One region of the Alteromonas lipotrueae genome, then DNA from elsewhere that is predicted to be linked to it. Evidence: predicted binding sites of a transcription regulator. Region 1 holds the regulator's gene; the other holds the start of a gene.
What was found. Region 1 encodes LexA, which represses DNA repair genes until DNA is damaged. Its sites were predicted from a motif close to TACTGTATNNNNATACAGTA; they were not measured.
Positions count from the first base shown of each region.

Region 2: a site for LexA is predicted at 2,204-2,223, ahead of KYS23_RS01805 (LexA family protein). Genes of this name have one in related genera too.

Region 1 is NZ_JAESDJ010000009.1:75,890-83,609, forward strand. It holds gene KYS23_RS13470 (TonB-dependent receptor) at 1-675, shown strand, start outside; gene lexA (transcriptional repressor LexA) at 833-1,459, shown strand; gene coxB (cytochrome c oxidase subunit II) at 2,043-3,218, shown strand; gene ctaD (cytochrome c oxidase subunit I) at 3,228-4,841, shown strand; gene KYS23_RS13490 (cytochrome c oxidase assembly protein) at 4,875-5,462, shown strand; gene KYS23_RS13495 (cytochrome c oxidase subunit 3) at 5,488-6,366, shown strand; gene KYS23_RS13500 (DUF2909 domain-containing protein) at 6,382-6,591, opposite strand; gene KYS23_RS13505 (SURF1 family protein) at 6,625-7,332, shown strand; gene KYS23_RS13510 (hypothetical protein) at 7,325-7,720, shown strand, end outside.
Region 2 is NZ_JAESDJ010000001.1:430,725-438,444, reverse strand. It holds gene KYS23_RS01815 (DUF3549 family protein) at 1-851, shown strand, start outside; gene KYS23_RS01810 (DUF3301 domain-containing protein) at 848-1,153, shown strand; gene KYS23_RS01805 (LexA family protein) at 2,236-2,649, shown strand; gene KYS23_RS01800 (Y-family DNA polymerase) at 2,649-3,905, shown strand; gene KYS23_RS01795 (GFA family protein) at 3,964-4,392, opposite strand; gene KYS23_RS01790 (GNAT family N-acetyltransferase) at 4,460-5,170, opposite strand; gene KYS23_RS01785 (DUF3192 domain-containing protein) at 5,277-5,642, opposite strand; gene KYS23_RS01780 (hypothetical protein) at 5,887-6,177, shown strand; gene syd (SecY-interacting protein) at 6,305-6,862, opposite strand; gene queF (NADPH-dependent 7-cyano-7-deazaguanine reductase QueF) at 6,962-7,720, shown strand, end outside.

The DNA.
Region 1 (7,720 bases):
TCTGTTTCGATTTATGCCAGTTACAGCAAATCGTTTTTACCTCGTTCAGGTGACCAATTCCTTTCTCTGTCGCTTACAAGCCAAGCGCTGGAAGCTGAAGAATTTGAAAATAAAGAAATTGGCGTAAAGTGGAATTTCTCTGACTCACTTAGCGTAACAGCAGCGGCATTTGAAGTTGAACGTGAAAATGGCACAGCGCAAGATCCTAACAATCCAGAAGCGTCTATTTTAACCGGCACCGAAACCAAAGGTTTTGAAGTGCAGGTGGTGGGCAAGCTTTCAGAGCGTTGGGTAATAAATGCTGGGTATAGCAACCTTGATGGCGAAGAAATGGGCCGCATTGTAGATGGCGCATTGGCGAACCGTGATTTAGCACAGCTACCAGAACACATGCTGACGTTATGGAACCAATATGAAGTAAACGATAAATGGCGTGTTGCATTAGGCGTGATTTATCAATCTGAGCAGTACGCGTCTTTAAACAATACCGTCGAACTACCTGATTTTGTTCGCGTAGACGCTGCAGTGTATTACGATTACAGCGAAGACATTAAAATTCAGCTAAATGTGGAAAACGTATTCGACGAAGACTATTTCCCATCAGCACATAACGACAACAATATTGCCACCGGCGAGCCGCTTAATGCTCGCGTGAGTTTGCAATATAAATTTTAGTCACGCTGAATAGTAGTGATAGATAAAGCGGCCTTTAATGGTCGCTTTTTTGTTGTGATTTGGCCTGAGTAAAAAACATGCTTTGCAACGCTTAGTGCTTGTCATTTCCTTTTAGGTGTATATACTTACAGGAACTGTATAGACAGACAGGTCTTTTATGCGCCCACTCACAGCAAGACAAACAGAAGTTCTCGAGCTTATAAAAACAACGATGCTCGAAACTGGCATGCCGCCTACCCGTGCAGAAATTGCCCGTCATTTAGGTTTTCGTTCTGCGAATGCCGCTGAAGAACATTTAAAAGCGTTGGCCCGTAAAGGCGTCATCGAAATCCTTCCAGGCACTTCTCGTGGTATTAAACTTAATATTCCTCTTGAAGATGAAGCCCCTGAAGAAGAAGGCCTTCCTCTTATTGGCCGAGTGGCTGCGGGCGAGCCTATTCTAGCGCAAGAGCATATAGAGTCTCATTATAAGGTCGACCCTGCCCTGTTTCAGCCTCACGCCGACTTCTTACTTCGTGTAAGCGGTATGAGTATGAAAGACATTGGTATACTTGATGGTGACTTGTTAGCCGTGCACCGCACGACGGATGTCCATAATGGGCAGGTGGTAGTAGCACGTGTCGATGAGGACGTTACTGTTAAACGCCTTGAAAAGCGTGGCCGCGAAGTATTGCTTCATGCCGAAAATGACGAGTTTTCACCGATTAAAGTCGACTTAGCGTCAGAGCCTTTTTCCATTGAAGGGATTGCCGTTGGTGTTATTCGAAATGCTGATTGGATGTAACCTTTTAGCTATTTAGTAAAGAAAGCGGCTTATAGGCCGCTTTTTTGTATGTTTACCATACCTTGCTTACACAATAATCGTATTTAAGTCTAAGAAATCCCTCAAAAGCCACCAGATACCGCTCCCGCATATTTTCTCCTATTTATGTCACCTTTTTTAGTGCTAACTAGCGCTATTTTAGTCATCTGTTTTGTTTGAAAAACAATCATAAGTGCGTAACTACCTTTTGATTATAAGAAACTTATTGCCAACTTCTATTCGCCCATCTCGTTCAAAATGAGCGTTTCAAACGGGCTCGCTAAATACCCGTGTAACGTCCATGCGCTGTGACGTCATTCACTTCTCTGTCATACCGCGTTGATTAAAAATTAAACGCTGCAATTGTTTTTTCTTAGAAAAGACTAGACTTGTGCGTTTTATTGAGCAATTCTTATACTGTATTTAACAAAATAATAACAATAGCTGTAACTTTGTTTTACAACTAAAGCTAGGCAGTTAAGTTAAAAGTTGGATTTCGAGTATCAGTTGCCAGAAGCGCAGCGCATCTAATGCGTTAATGCTTCTGTTATAACGGAGGTGTTGAGTGAAACGAGTAACGACACAAGCGGCGACACAAGCGACAAAGTGGCTTTACGGGCTTCCACTTTTGCTTACCTCGCCACTACTGTTTGCTGATGCAGCAACGGGCGAAGGCTCTTCCATAAATTTGCGCCGAGGCGCAACAGACATAAGTGGTCAAGTATACGACCTCCATATGTTGATGTTCTTTATCTGTATCGCAATCGCTGTTGCGGTTTTTGGGGTTATGTTTGCCTCAATGTACTTGCACCGTAAATCCAGAGGCGCTAAGCCCGCTCACTTCCATGAAAATGTAAAAGTGGAAATTGCATGGACAGTAGTGCCATTCATCATTCTTATTCTTATGGCTATTCCTGCTGCTAAAACCCTTATTGCGATGGAAGATACCAGTGAACCTGATCTTACCGTTGTCGTTACTGGATCTCAGTGGAAGTGGCATTACCGGTATATGGACAGAGACGTTGAGTTTTATTCGTTAATGGCGACGCAACGAGAGCAAATTGAAAACAAATTCGAAAAAGGCGCGAACTATCTGTTGGAAGTCGACCGTCCGTTGGTGATCCCCACAGGGCAAAAAGTGCGCTTTCTTATCACCTCTGATGACGTTATTCACTCGTGGTGGGTACCGGACTTTGCAGTGAAAAAAGATGCTAATCCTGGGTTTATTAATGAGTCGTGGGCAAAGGTGAACGAGCCAGGTATTTATCGTGGACAGTGTGCCGAGCTTTGCGGAAAAGATCATGGCTTTATGCCGGTTGTGGTCATTGCTAAAGAGCCTGCCGAATTTGATGCTTGGATGAATGAACAAGAAGAAGCAGCTCGCCAAGCGAAAGAAGAAGAGCAACGTCTACTGTCGATGAATATGTCGATGGACGAACTTATGGATGAAGGTAAGCGGGTTTACAACGCCACTTGTGCGGCTTGCCATATGCCTAACGGCGAAGGGTTACCCGGAGTTTTCCCTGCGCTTAAAGGCAGTGAGATGGTACTTGAAGACCAAACTGCACATATTGATATTGTGTTGAACGGTAAAACCGGTACGGCCATGCAGGCGTTCGGAAAAATGTTAAGCCTGAAAGACATTGCGGCTGTGGTGACCTACGAACGAAATGCGTGGGGCAATAACACGGGTGATATGGTGCAGGCTAAAGATGTTAACGCCGTCGTTAATGGGAACTAGGAGTGCGTAATGAGTAAAGCAACTGATGTCATTGCGCCGGATACCTCGGCGCATCACGAAGATCATGACCATCATAGCCATATTCCAAAAGGAATAACCCGATGGTTGTTTACCACTAACCACAAAGATATAGGCACGTTGTATTTATGGTTCGCCTTTATCATGTTTTTGATTGGTGGCGCCATGGCAATGGTGATCCGTGCTGAGCTATTTCAGCCTGGATTACAAATTGTTGAGCCAAACTTCTTTAATCAAATGACGACTGTGCACGGCCTTATCATGGTATTTGGTGCGGTAATGCCAGCCTTTACGGGGCTTGCAAACTGGCTAATTCCTATGATGATAGGTGCACCAGACATGGCGCTGCCGCGAATGAATAACTGGAGTTTTTGGATATTACCTGGCGCCTTTCTTATTTTGCTTAGCTCGCTATTTTTAGAGGGCGGCGGCCCGGCATTTGGTTGGACCTTCTATGCACCGCTTTCTACCACCTACAGTGGTGACTCAACCGCATTGTTTGTGTTCTCGGTACATATCATGGGTATCTCATCCATTATGGGGGCTATTAACGTCATTGTGACCATATTCAACATGCGTGCCCCCGGTATGACGTGGATGAAAATGCCTTTATTCGTGTGGACTTGGCTTATTACTGCTTTCTTGCTTATTGCTGTTATGCCTGTGTTAGCGGGGGCGGTCACCATGGTACTGACGGATAAGTTCTTTGGCACCAGCTTCTTTGATGCAGCAGGTGGTGGTGACCCCGTTATGTTCCAGCATATCTTTTGGTTCTTTGGGCACCCTGAGGTGTACATCATGATATTGCCGGCCTTCGGTATTATCTCTCAAATTGTCCCTACGTTTTCCCGTAAGAAGCTGTTTGGCTACGCATCAATGGTGTATGCCACCGGCTCTATTGCGCTGTTGTCCTTTGTGGTATGGGCTCACCATATGTTTACCACCGGCATGCCGGTGTATATGGAAATGTTCTTCATGTTTGCCACTATGCTTATATCGGTGCCTACAGGCGTGAAGGTCTTTAACTGGGTGGCGACTATGTGGCGGGGCTCTCTAACCTTTGAAATGCCCATGATGTTTGCCATTGCGTTTATCGTATTGTTTACCATTGGCGGCCTGTCAGGATTAATGCTGGCCATCGTGCCGGTGGACTTCCAATACCACGATACCTATTTCGTGGTCGCACATTTCCATTACGTTCTGGTCACCGGTGCCATCTTCTCGATTATGGCTGCGGTGTATTATTGGTTACCCAAGTGGACAGGGAAAATGTACGACACGGCGCTAGCAAAATGGCATTTCTGGTGCTCACTAGTGTCGGTAAATGTGTTGTTCTTCCCGATGCACTTTGTGGGGCTGGCTGGTATGCCACGTCGTATTCCTGACTACGCCTTACAGTTTGCCGACTTTAATAAGTGGATAAGCCTTGGCGGCTTTGCCTTTGGGCTGTCGCAACTAATCTTCTTAGCATTGTTAATTAAGGCCTGTAAGAAGCAGGGTGAGCCAGTATCTGCCCAAGTGTGGGAAGGTGCCGAGGGACTAGAATGGGAAATTCCTTCTCCTGCGCCCTATCACACCTTTGAAACGCCGCCCGTTGTTAAATAGAGAAAATAGGGCAAGTAAGAAAAGGAGCTACCCATGACACAAGCAAATGCAAACAACAAAATGGTGATAAAACTCGTCGTTATTGTGTTTGGCATGTTTGGTTTTGGGTTCGCCCTGGTGCCACTTTACGACGTATTTTGTGACGTTACTGGTATTAACGGTAAAACTGAGAATACCGCAGCGGTGTATGAGTCCATCGAAATAGACGAAAGCCGTGAGATAACAGTGGAGTTTATTACCCGCACTAACACTGGTATGCCGTGGGAATTTCGCGCGCAAACTAGTCGTATGAAAGTGCACCCTGGGGAGCTTAATACGGTGTCGTTTTACGTAAGAAATCCAGCGTCGAGCAATATGATGGCGCAAGCTATTCCATCGGTGTCGCCGGGTATGGCAGCGCTATATTTGAATAAAACGGAATGCTTTTGTTTTAATCAACAACCTTTAAATGCTGGGGCCGAGGCTTATATGCCCATGCAGTTTTATGTCGACCCACAGCTTCCCGAAGATATTAGTTATTTTACTGTGCAATACACCCTTTTTGATGTGACCGCACGAGCGAGTGACATGAAAACAAAACCGAATCCCTACATGGTCCCTCAACCTGAAAGTGGTAAATAACAGGTGTTGGGATAAGGAGAGAGTAATGCAGCAAGAATATCAGAAATATTATGTACCGGCACAAAGCCCATGGCCTATTGTAGGCGCGGTGGCGCTATTTTTAATTGCCGTTGGCGCGGGCAACTTTGTGATTGAAGCCACTAAAGGTGAATCAGGCTATGGAGGCTATACACTTCTCGCTGGGTTTGTCGTATTGATGGTGATGCTGGTCGGATGGTTTAAAAACCAAATTGATGAGTCTATGTCAGGGCTATATAGCGACCAATTAGGACGCTCTTACCGACAGGGAATGAGTTGGTTTATCTTCTCTGAAGTCATGTTCTTTGCCGCTTTCTTTGGGGCACTCTATTATGCCCGATTCATTTCAGTGCCTTGGTTAGGCGGTGCATCAAATAATGCAATGACTAACGAAGTGTTATGGCCCACATTTGAAGCCATGTGGCCGTTAGTATCTACCCCAGGGGGCATCACTACACAAGAAATGAGTGCGGTTGGTTTACCCACCATTAATACGGTTATTTTGCTTATATCGTCGGTCACATTGCATTTTGCTCATGTTGGTTTAGAGCAGAACAAACGCAAACAACTGACCCTAATGTTAGGCGTCACTATCTTGCTGGGAATTGGGTTTTTATTCTTACAGGTGGAAGAGTATGTTCACGCCTATCGTGACCTAGGGCTAACGCTACAGTCAGGCATTTACGGCAATACCTTTTTCATGCTGACGGGCTTTCACGGTATGCACGTTACCCTTGGCACCATCATTCTTATTGTCATGTTTTTTAGGGTACTAAAAGGGCATTTTACACCGCATAACCACTTTGCTTTTCAAGCCGGAAGTTGGTACTGGCACTTCGTTGATGTGGTGTGGGTAATGCTTTATATCTTTGTTTACGTTTTATAAAAACGTTGCCAAACCCTAGTAAGGTCGAGGGTTTGGCGTAATTAAACCGGTGCCAATCGCCACTAAAATTAAAATCACTATGATGGCAGATGTGAGCACCCTGCGACCGATATATTTACTCATTGGACCGTCTTTGGGATCGTTTTTCATCATGACACGCATGGCCATAAATAGGTTAACGATCATGAAAATTACCAATGCAACCAAGATTATTTTTATCAACATATAAACCTCAATAGTAGTGTGCAGGTTGGCCAAATGAATCAGGTTACAGCATCCAAATTAATCGCAATCGTCATTACTAGTCTATGTGTAATGGCGATGTGTGGCTTGGGGTTCTGGCAACTAGACCGAATGGCACAAAAGCAACAACGCATAGCTAGCATAACCGAAAAACAGGGGAAAGAAAGCTTGTCGCTTATTGATGCCCTTTCAATGAAAGCGCCCGAAGATCGCGCCGTTTACTTTGAAGGTACGCCAAACGGCGACAAGGTGTTATTGCTCGATAATCAAATACACGAACAACGGGTAGGCTATGACGTTCTAGTGCCAGTACAAACCAATGCAGGGTGGATATTAGTTAATTATGGCTGGTTGCCTGCACCAGACTTAATGCGTTCGCTACCGGCAGTAAAAATTAGCCACCACGCACAACAATTTGAAGGGGTGGTGAGTCAGCCCACTCATAATCCGTTAGTAAAAGAAACGCTTTCATCAGCATTAAGCTTTCCGGCTCGTATTCAGCAAGTTTCTACCAGTACCGCCAGTGAATTGTTATCGCTTAACTTATTACCTTATGTAGTAGTACTTACCGCAAAAAATGACCTTTTTGTCAGGCGTTATAATCGAGTTTCCATGCCGCCTGAAAAGCATTTGGGTTATGCCATTCAATGGTTTGGTCTTGCAATCGCAGCCGCCTTGATTGGCGGTTTCGCAATTATGAAAAAAGGACGTCAATATGAGTAATCCGGCCTCGAAAAAAACCTTAATTATCATGGTTGCCGTGTTCGTGCTACCAGTGATTTTAGCCAAGCTTGCGTTAGAGAATGATTGGTTCAACCAAGGTGCTACCAATAAAGGTGCATTGTTGCAGCCTACCATTGATGTTTCATCGCTTTTAGAAGGTACGGAGCCGAAATGGCGCTTGTTGTATGTCTTGCCCGAAAGCTGTGATGTCACTTGTGAAAATGCATTGTTTAGCATTAACCAAGTGTGGCTGGCGCTAGGCAAAGAGTCTGACAGGGCGCAAGCATTAGTTTTGTTCACTGAAAAAAGTGATGTAACAGCGCTAGAACAGTTATCTGAGTACGCCAATGTGCATACCCTGAGCGTCAGCGGTGTGCCTATCACCAAC
Region 2 (7,720 bases), on a different contig from region 1:
ATCAGCACTATATTTGGTTTATCAAACTCCCTCTAGACGAGCAGGGATTAGTGGTAGCGGCTTCAAGAAACCATTTTCTGCAAATTATTGTCGATGCACTAGGCCAATCAATTTCTGATGATTCTGAAGCGGCTAACACATTGCCAGATAATCCTTATTCATTTGTGCCCGCGCAGTCATTACTTGCGCAATTTAATGCACTGGTTCGCGCGAAGCTGAATCAGCCAATTAGCGTCAGCGCACAGTATGTTATCGCCTACGTGAAAGCGCCGCAGGTGGCTGACTGGCAAACCATTCCCTTACAGGCAATTGCGGATGTGGTCATTAGATTAGACTCAATGGAAAACGCTCAAGAAGTGCAAGACAGTGTGCTGCGTAACTTTTCACTTTTTGCCGAACCATTTCAACGGGCTTTTATGGAAATGGCCGAAGTTGCGAACGTATCTGAGCGGCTTAACCAATGCATGCTTTCAGTGTTAGACGGTGATGAAATAAGTTTAGCCGCGCTACGGGGTTTGTCTTGTGAGACCAAAAACGACACTATATATACGCAATTAGTGTCTCACTTTGAAGCTAAGAAATTGAACCGATTAGATATATTAAGTGTTATTGCTGCCCGCCATTTTCAGCAAATGGACGAGAAATTACTGCTGCTATTTTTTGAAGCGGTTGCCGAGGTCGATAACCAAGAAAACTATAATGGCGACGTATTCCGCGGCTTCTTCTCTGATCTTGTTCAAGTACCCCAGTTACGTGAATTAGTACTAGGCATACTAAGAACCCCAGAACGCAGTGACTTACTGGCCAGCGCAATTGGCACGCTGTTTTCACAAACTAGGGGTAATGAATGACACTTCTTGAATTAACCTTATGGTTAGGCTTAGGCTTTGTCGCCTTTCAGTTTTGGCGCATACGAAGTATTTCCGAATTTACCGATAGTTACTTGCGCCAGTATTGCAAAAATAATCAACTGCAACTGCTCAGCATTGCCAGAGCCAAAACCCGCATTACTTTCAACTACAGTAAGCCTGATTGGCATAACATTTTTGTGTTTGAATTTTCAGGAAATGGTGAAGACAGATACAGCGGAGAAGTAGAATTGGTGGGTAAACATATTATTAGAACGACCTTACCACCTCACAGGGTAAATTAGCTTTATCGGGCTTGTTAGCTCGCTATGAAAATAGATATAAACAAGATGACTGTGCCGAACAGGAATAGGTGCTAACAAAATTAACGTTTTTAGTGGTAACGCTAAAAATTAAGCAAAAAAAGGGGTAGCCTCTCTGCTACCCCTTTTCCTGGAATTTTGAGTTTCCCTCTCTGCGTTCCTTTGCGACTAAAATCTTCCCGATTAAAATCCATATACGCCCCTTTCCATCTTCTCTCGCGTGTTCCCGTGCGAGTTACCCATCCTTGCGTAAATCCCTTTCCATTTATCCTTAACATCCCACCTATCCTACACGTGGGGGCCTCATCCTAAGGCTGTTCCTTGCCAGCATAAGCTGGTGTTCCTATCCTTTCATCCTTTCTGCATTACACATCCTGTGTAACTTGCTCAATCCCTAAGCGGTCCGTTCGTTCCTGAGCTGCCTTGCTCTTACGCCTCCTGCGTAAACTATCCTTGCTTAAGCCTTCCAAGCTTTCCTTTACGATACATCCTGTATCTTTCCTTTTTATGACGATCCTTCGCCAAATCCTTTCTACTTCCTGCTGCGATTCCTTATCGCCTGCGCTTTCCTTGCCTGTCCCTGTGGTAATTCCATTTCAGCACATCCGGTGCGCTTATCATCCCTGTAATGCTTCCTGCTTTTCCATCTCCCCTCACTCCTGTTAAGGGATTCTCTTCCTTAAGTTGTCCAAGGTTGTCCTTAAAATCATCCTGACTCATCGTGTTTCCCTGTGACGCCATTAATAATATCCCTACCAAGAATTCCTGCTAGGTAGAATTACAATAAATTAAGGAGAAAATAAGGCGCTAAAATGATCTAAAAATGAAAAAACCATATAAATCAATAGCATTAGACTTTAGTCTAGATTTAGACCACGATAAAAAACCCACATTTCCTACACTTTTGTAAGAAATATCGTACAAAGCCAGTCGCCATTATGACCAATTGCGAATTTAGGCGACAGTTACAAGCACCATTAAGACGAGTATTTTCTGTACTTTGATTGCTTGGCGAATGAGAACCCACTAAAATACTGTATAAATAAACAGTATTTTAGAAGTGTATGCTTAAATTTATCCCTATCACAGCACAAGCGGGCATCGTAGGCTTTGAATCGCCTGCCGCAGAATATACAGAACTAGGCTTGAGCCTAGACTCTCTCCTTATCGATAAACCTGCTGCTACCTTCATTGGCTACGCGCAAGGCAAGTCGATGATGGACGATGGCATTCACGACGGCGACCTGCTGATTGTCTCAAGAGCTGAAGATATTTCAGACATGTGCATTATTGTGGCGACCTTAAACGGCGAGTTCGTCTGTAAGCGTGTAGACAAACGCCACGGCTGTTTGCGTTCTTCATCACCATTGTACAAACCTTACTTTTTAAAAGAAGGCGATGAATTTTCAATAGAAGGGGTGGTAACGCGCTCCATTAGACTTCACAAAACACTACACCGCCGCCTAGGAGGCGAATAGTGTTTGCGCTGGTAGATGTCACCTCCATGTATGCATCGGTCGAGAAAATCTACAATCCTCACCTGCGAAACAAACCCGTTATGGTTTTGAGCAATAATGATGGCTGTGTGGTCGCGGCCTGCCCTATTGCCAAAAGATTAGGGTTTAAAAAGTTCGTACCCTATTTTCAGGTGAAAGAGGAAGCAAAAAAAGCAGGGGTTGTTGTGTGCTCGTCTAACTATGAGCTGTATGCCGATGTGTCTTCGAAAATGTTTTCTGTCATGTCTCAATTCTGTGATGAATTGCACGAATACAGTATTGATGAAGCTTTCATGCGCTTTTCGCCACGCCTACATGATAGCGAATGGCTGGCCCTAGGATATGAAATAAGAAAAACCATTTGGCGGGAGGTAAAGCTTCCCGTGGGTGTTGGATTTGGTCCCACTCCAACCCTTGCCAAAGCGGCAAATCACGCAGCAAAAAAGCTAGACGGCTTTCGAGGCTCAGCGGTTATTAATACGCCACAGGAAAAGCAGGCACTATTATCCCGCATGGCAGTAGCAGATGTATGGGGTATTGGTGGGCGCTTGGAAAAACGATTGATGGCCATGGGCATTATTAATGCTTATGCGCTTTCACAACAATCCCCCACTAAAATGCGTAAGTATTTTTCTATCGTGCTAGAAAATACAGTGAGAGAACTTCAGGGTGAACTAAGAATGACGTGGGATGAGATAAGGCCCGCTAAAAAAGAGATTTACAGTACCCGTAGTTTTGGAAATAGAGTTACTAAGCAAGATGAATTGAGAGCGGCGCTAGCGACCCATGCTGAAATAGCCACCAAAAAACTACGCGCTCAACATTCTCTCGCTCATAGCGCCACCTTCTTTGCGGCAAATTCGCCTCATGATGATGGCAGATATGTAAAGCGGTCGGCGCTTTCCAGCTTTGCTGTACCTACCAATGATACTCGACACGTTATTCACGCAGCGTCTGATACGCTAAATAAACTCTTTGTTCCAGGCGTGCGTTATTACAAAGTGGGGGTGGGTCTGTTGGACATTTGCGACGAGAAACATCGCCAAGGCGATTTGTTTACGCCCAGTACGGACAACTCGGCATTAATGGCAGTTCTTGACAATACGAACGCTAGGTATGGCAAAAACACGATGCATTTTGGCGCTAGGGGCTTTCAACAAAGCTTTGCCATGAAAAGAGACTTTTTGACGAAAAGAGCCACTACCCGATGGGAAGAGATCCCAAGAATTAAATGTTGAGACGTGGGATAGCTTCTGTTCCGTGTTTCTACAGTTGCTTGCTTTGCCTGCTGATAACTTAAGACTTTTGAGCAAAATACGCCATGATTTCAGCCTTGGTCATTTTTTTTGTTTTATTAGAAAAGCAATAGTAGTCTGGGCGTTGATCGCTGAAGTACTGCATATCCATTTCTAACCCATCTAGTGCTTGAAATATACCAACAGGAATATTGTACTCGCCGGTCTCATTGAGCCTATAAAACAGATGGGAACCACAGTTGCCACAAAAACCGCGAGAAGCCCAATCTGACGACCGGTGAATGCTTACGTTATTACCAGTAGAGGTTGTGTCTTCGAATTTAACCTGCGTACCGCATTGTAATGCGAACAGCGCCGAACCGCCCCACTGTCTGCAAGAATCACAATGGCAAACAGTGAATTTAGGATTAATATTCTCCGCCATTACGGTAATAGCCCCGCACAGGCAACTTCCTTGCGCACTTATCATTTACATACCACCTTATTTATTAAACGACGTAAAGTCCTCACCCAGTTTACGCATTTTTTATGACAATTTATGCAGGCTTTCGCCTAAACATTACATCGCCTTTTACGTGAGATAGGCTTAGCTCTCCCACCACATCATAGTTATCGTCGTTAAAAAAGGGCTTATGTTTAGCTACTGTAACAAACACTGCTACCCCTTCACTTTTAGCATCTTCTTCCACTACGCTGTCAATAGCACCTAATAGTGTATGTCCTAGTCCATGGTGTTGATAATCTGGGTGAACGGCAATGAAACTTAGCATATGAAAGTTAACTGCGGGGACCAATGCTCGCACTTTTTCTTCTTTTTCTAACATTTGCTTGGTGCCAAAAAGACCAGCGGTAAGTAGCATACGTAAACGCCAATGCCAATAACGGCCAGAACCAAAAGCAGCGTCTGGCGCAGTGAGGCATGCAACCGCGAGTAATCGCTCGCCATCGAACAACCCTACTATAGGCTGCTCTGCCACCCAAAAAGCGTTCAATTCTTCTCTGATAGCAGAGCGCAACCGACTCTCATAACCTTCTTTTTCGGCTTGAAATATGTCGCTAAAAAGTGGGTCGTCTACGTACGCATTAAATAAAATTGATGCAGCAACTTTCAAATCATCAACACCAAGGTAAATTGCTTTGATAGCCTTAAGAGATGGTACTAGTGACTCCACTACTTCATCTACTATGGCTTCGTTAGCCCCTTGTGCATTCGTCACTTGGCCTTCGGTTAGCGTATCGTTTGTCATGGGGCTACCCTCATTAATCTTCGGATTTATAGCCACAGAAAGCAAAAAGTGACCAATTTATGGTCACTTTACGGTAAAAACACTGAAATGTTAAATTAATGTTACCTTAATTTATTAGGTGATATGCGCTATCACCCCAGCCCACAAGGCCGCTATCTTTAAATACAATCGGGGTACATTCATCTTTTGTTGTTATACCATCACCCATGGTTCTTTGAGTACGGTAAAACAAAACACGATAGGTACCGTCTTGCTTTTCATAAAGCTCGTTGAAATCAGCTACACCCATTTTTCTTAATACGCTTTCATAGCTCATTCCTGTTTCAAGGTTCGAGATATGCTTGCGGTTATTGTACTCTCGATCTTCTACATCAGTACCGTAATGGCTATCACTTCCCCCACCTACAGATACCACGCAACCGGTAAGTAAAAATGATGATGCTAATGCGAGTGGTAAAATAATTGATTTCATGTGATTTCCTCTGATTTTTATCGTTTATAGTCTTTTATAGGCAAGAGTGTAATCAAGAATGAGACCAACTATTCAAGCAATTGATTTAAAAGTACTTATTTAAAATTAACGGTTATTAATTTTATAAAATGTGGTTTATTAAATTAATAAGTGGTCAGTTTGACACAAATTATTGGTTAAAAACCCTAGCGAAATCAGGCTGAAGTGGATAAGCTGAACGTCTTGTAATTTATTGGTCAATGAAATGTCACTGCAAAATAATAATAATCTGCAGAAATTAATGATTGTATGTCAGCAAATGGTGCAAAAAGGAACATCGCCTTCTGTTGCGCTGCTTAGAGCAAAAGCGCCTTTCAAAGCATCGGTAACAGAGGCTATTGAAGCTATTAAACAATTTAATGCTGCGAATGGCGCAAGTGACCCCGCATCTAACGGGAAGGAAGTGGAAACAATTGCATCGCTTTCAAAACGCGTTGCGGTACTTGAGCAGCAAATGACCGCGTTACAAAAACAGCTAGAAGCATCTATTGAGTAACCAATATAGCCACGTAATAGAGAATATGAAGTTACTTACCTTCAGCGCCTTCTCGTTGTTCACACCTTATATTGTCGTTTTTTTCAATGCACCAATACGCAAAGTTTAAGGCGAATTTCGTAAAGGATTACTCAGGCCGTAAGGTGGCAATAAATGCAGGAAGGTTTGGCGAAATGACTTTTTTAGGTGGCCTTCCAACTTGTTCTAACATCACTTCTCCAGTGCTATTTAACACACTTAGCACAAAATCATCTTCATCGGTTAATGCAAAAAAGAGTGTGGGCTCTTGTTTCAGTCTTTTTTTCATTAACAGGTGCCCAATTAAGTTTTGTTGAAGCCGATCAAAGTCTTCTTCATTCCAAACTTGCAATAACTCACAAAGCCCATGCTCAGCAACTACCGGTAAATTATTACTGAAAAATTGAGTAAAGAACTGACAAAAATCAGCGTTAAGCGTAATGTCCAATGCCTCTTCAACATTCTTAAAACTTAGCGCGGAATGCTGACTGTCGCTCTGGCACTTGGGCTCCCACGGTACCAATTCTCCTTCATCTCCCTGCTTTAAATAGCAAGGTGAGGGCCATTGACTATCATAAGGTATAGTCAACAGACTACCACTGCGCTCGTAGTGGGAAGTGAAAGCACCGATAAGTTGGGTTAATTCATTACTAATTGTTAAGGCCATTATGGGGTTACACCAATATTTTTGAGGTACACTATAGGTATAAGGTGCCAAGTTCAAGTAAGACGGCACATCTAAAACGGTTAGAATATATAGGTAAATATGACTTCGAAGGTAAACGATAAAATTTCTATTTCTGCGCCCAACGATCTTTCATTGGGGAAGCAGGTTGAATATGAATTTCATTACAACCCCGACCTACTTCAGGGCGTACCCCGTAGCTTAAGCCGAGATACGTTATCGTTGGATGCTGAAGCCCTGCCCTTTACAGGTATTGATACATGGACCGGGTATGAACTGTCTTGGCTCAACAAAAAGGGAAAGCCTAACGTAGCCTTGCTTGAATGTAATGTACCTATCACCTCTACAAATCTCATAGAGTCGAAGTCATTTAAGCTGTATTTAAACAGCTTCAATCAAACCGCTTTTGAAAGCCCTGAAGACGTTCGCGCCACACTGGCATCTGACCTGTCAAAATGTGCGGGTGAACCCGTGATGGTCAGCTTAACGCTTCCAAATCAATTCAATACACTAACATTTAAAGAGTTTGAAGGTGTACTGCTTGATGAGCTTGATATCGCTGTGGAAACTTACGAACCGGACACATCGCTGTTAAAAGTAACGGACGAGAAAAAGGCTGAAACTTTGGTTTCCCACTTACTTAAATCGAATTGCCTTATTACCAGTCAGCCTGATTGGGCAAGTGTGCAAATTCGTTATGAAGGGAGACGCATAGATCACGAAGGCTTACTAAAATATTTAATTAGCTTCAGACAGCACAATGAATTTCATGAACAGTGTGTAGAGCGTATTTACTGTGACATTATGCAACACTGCCAACCTGAAAAGTTGACAGTATGC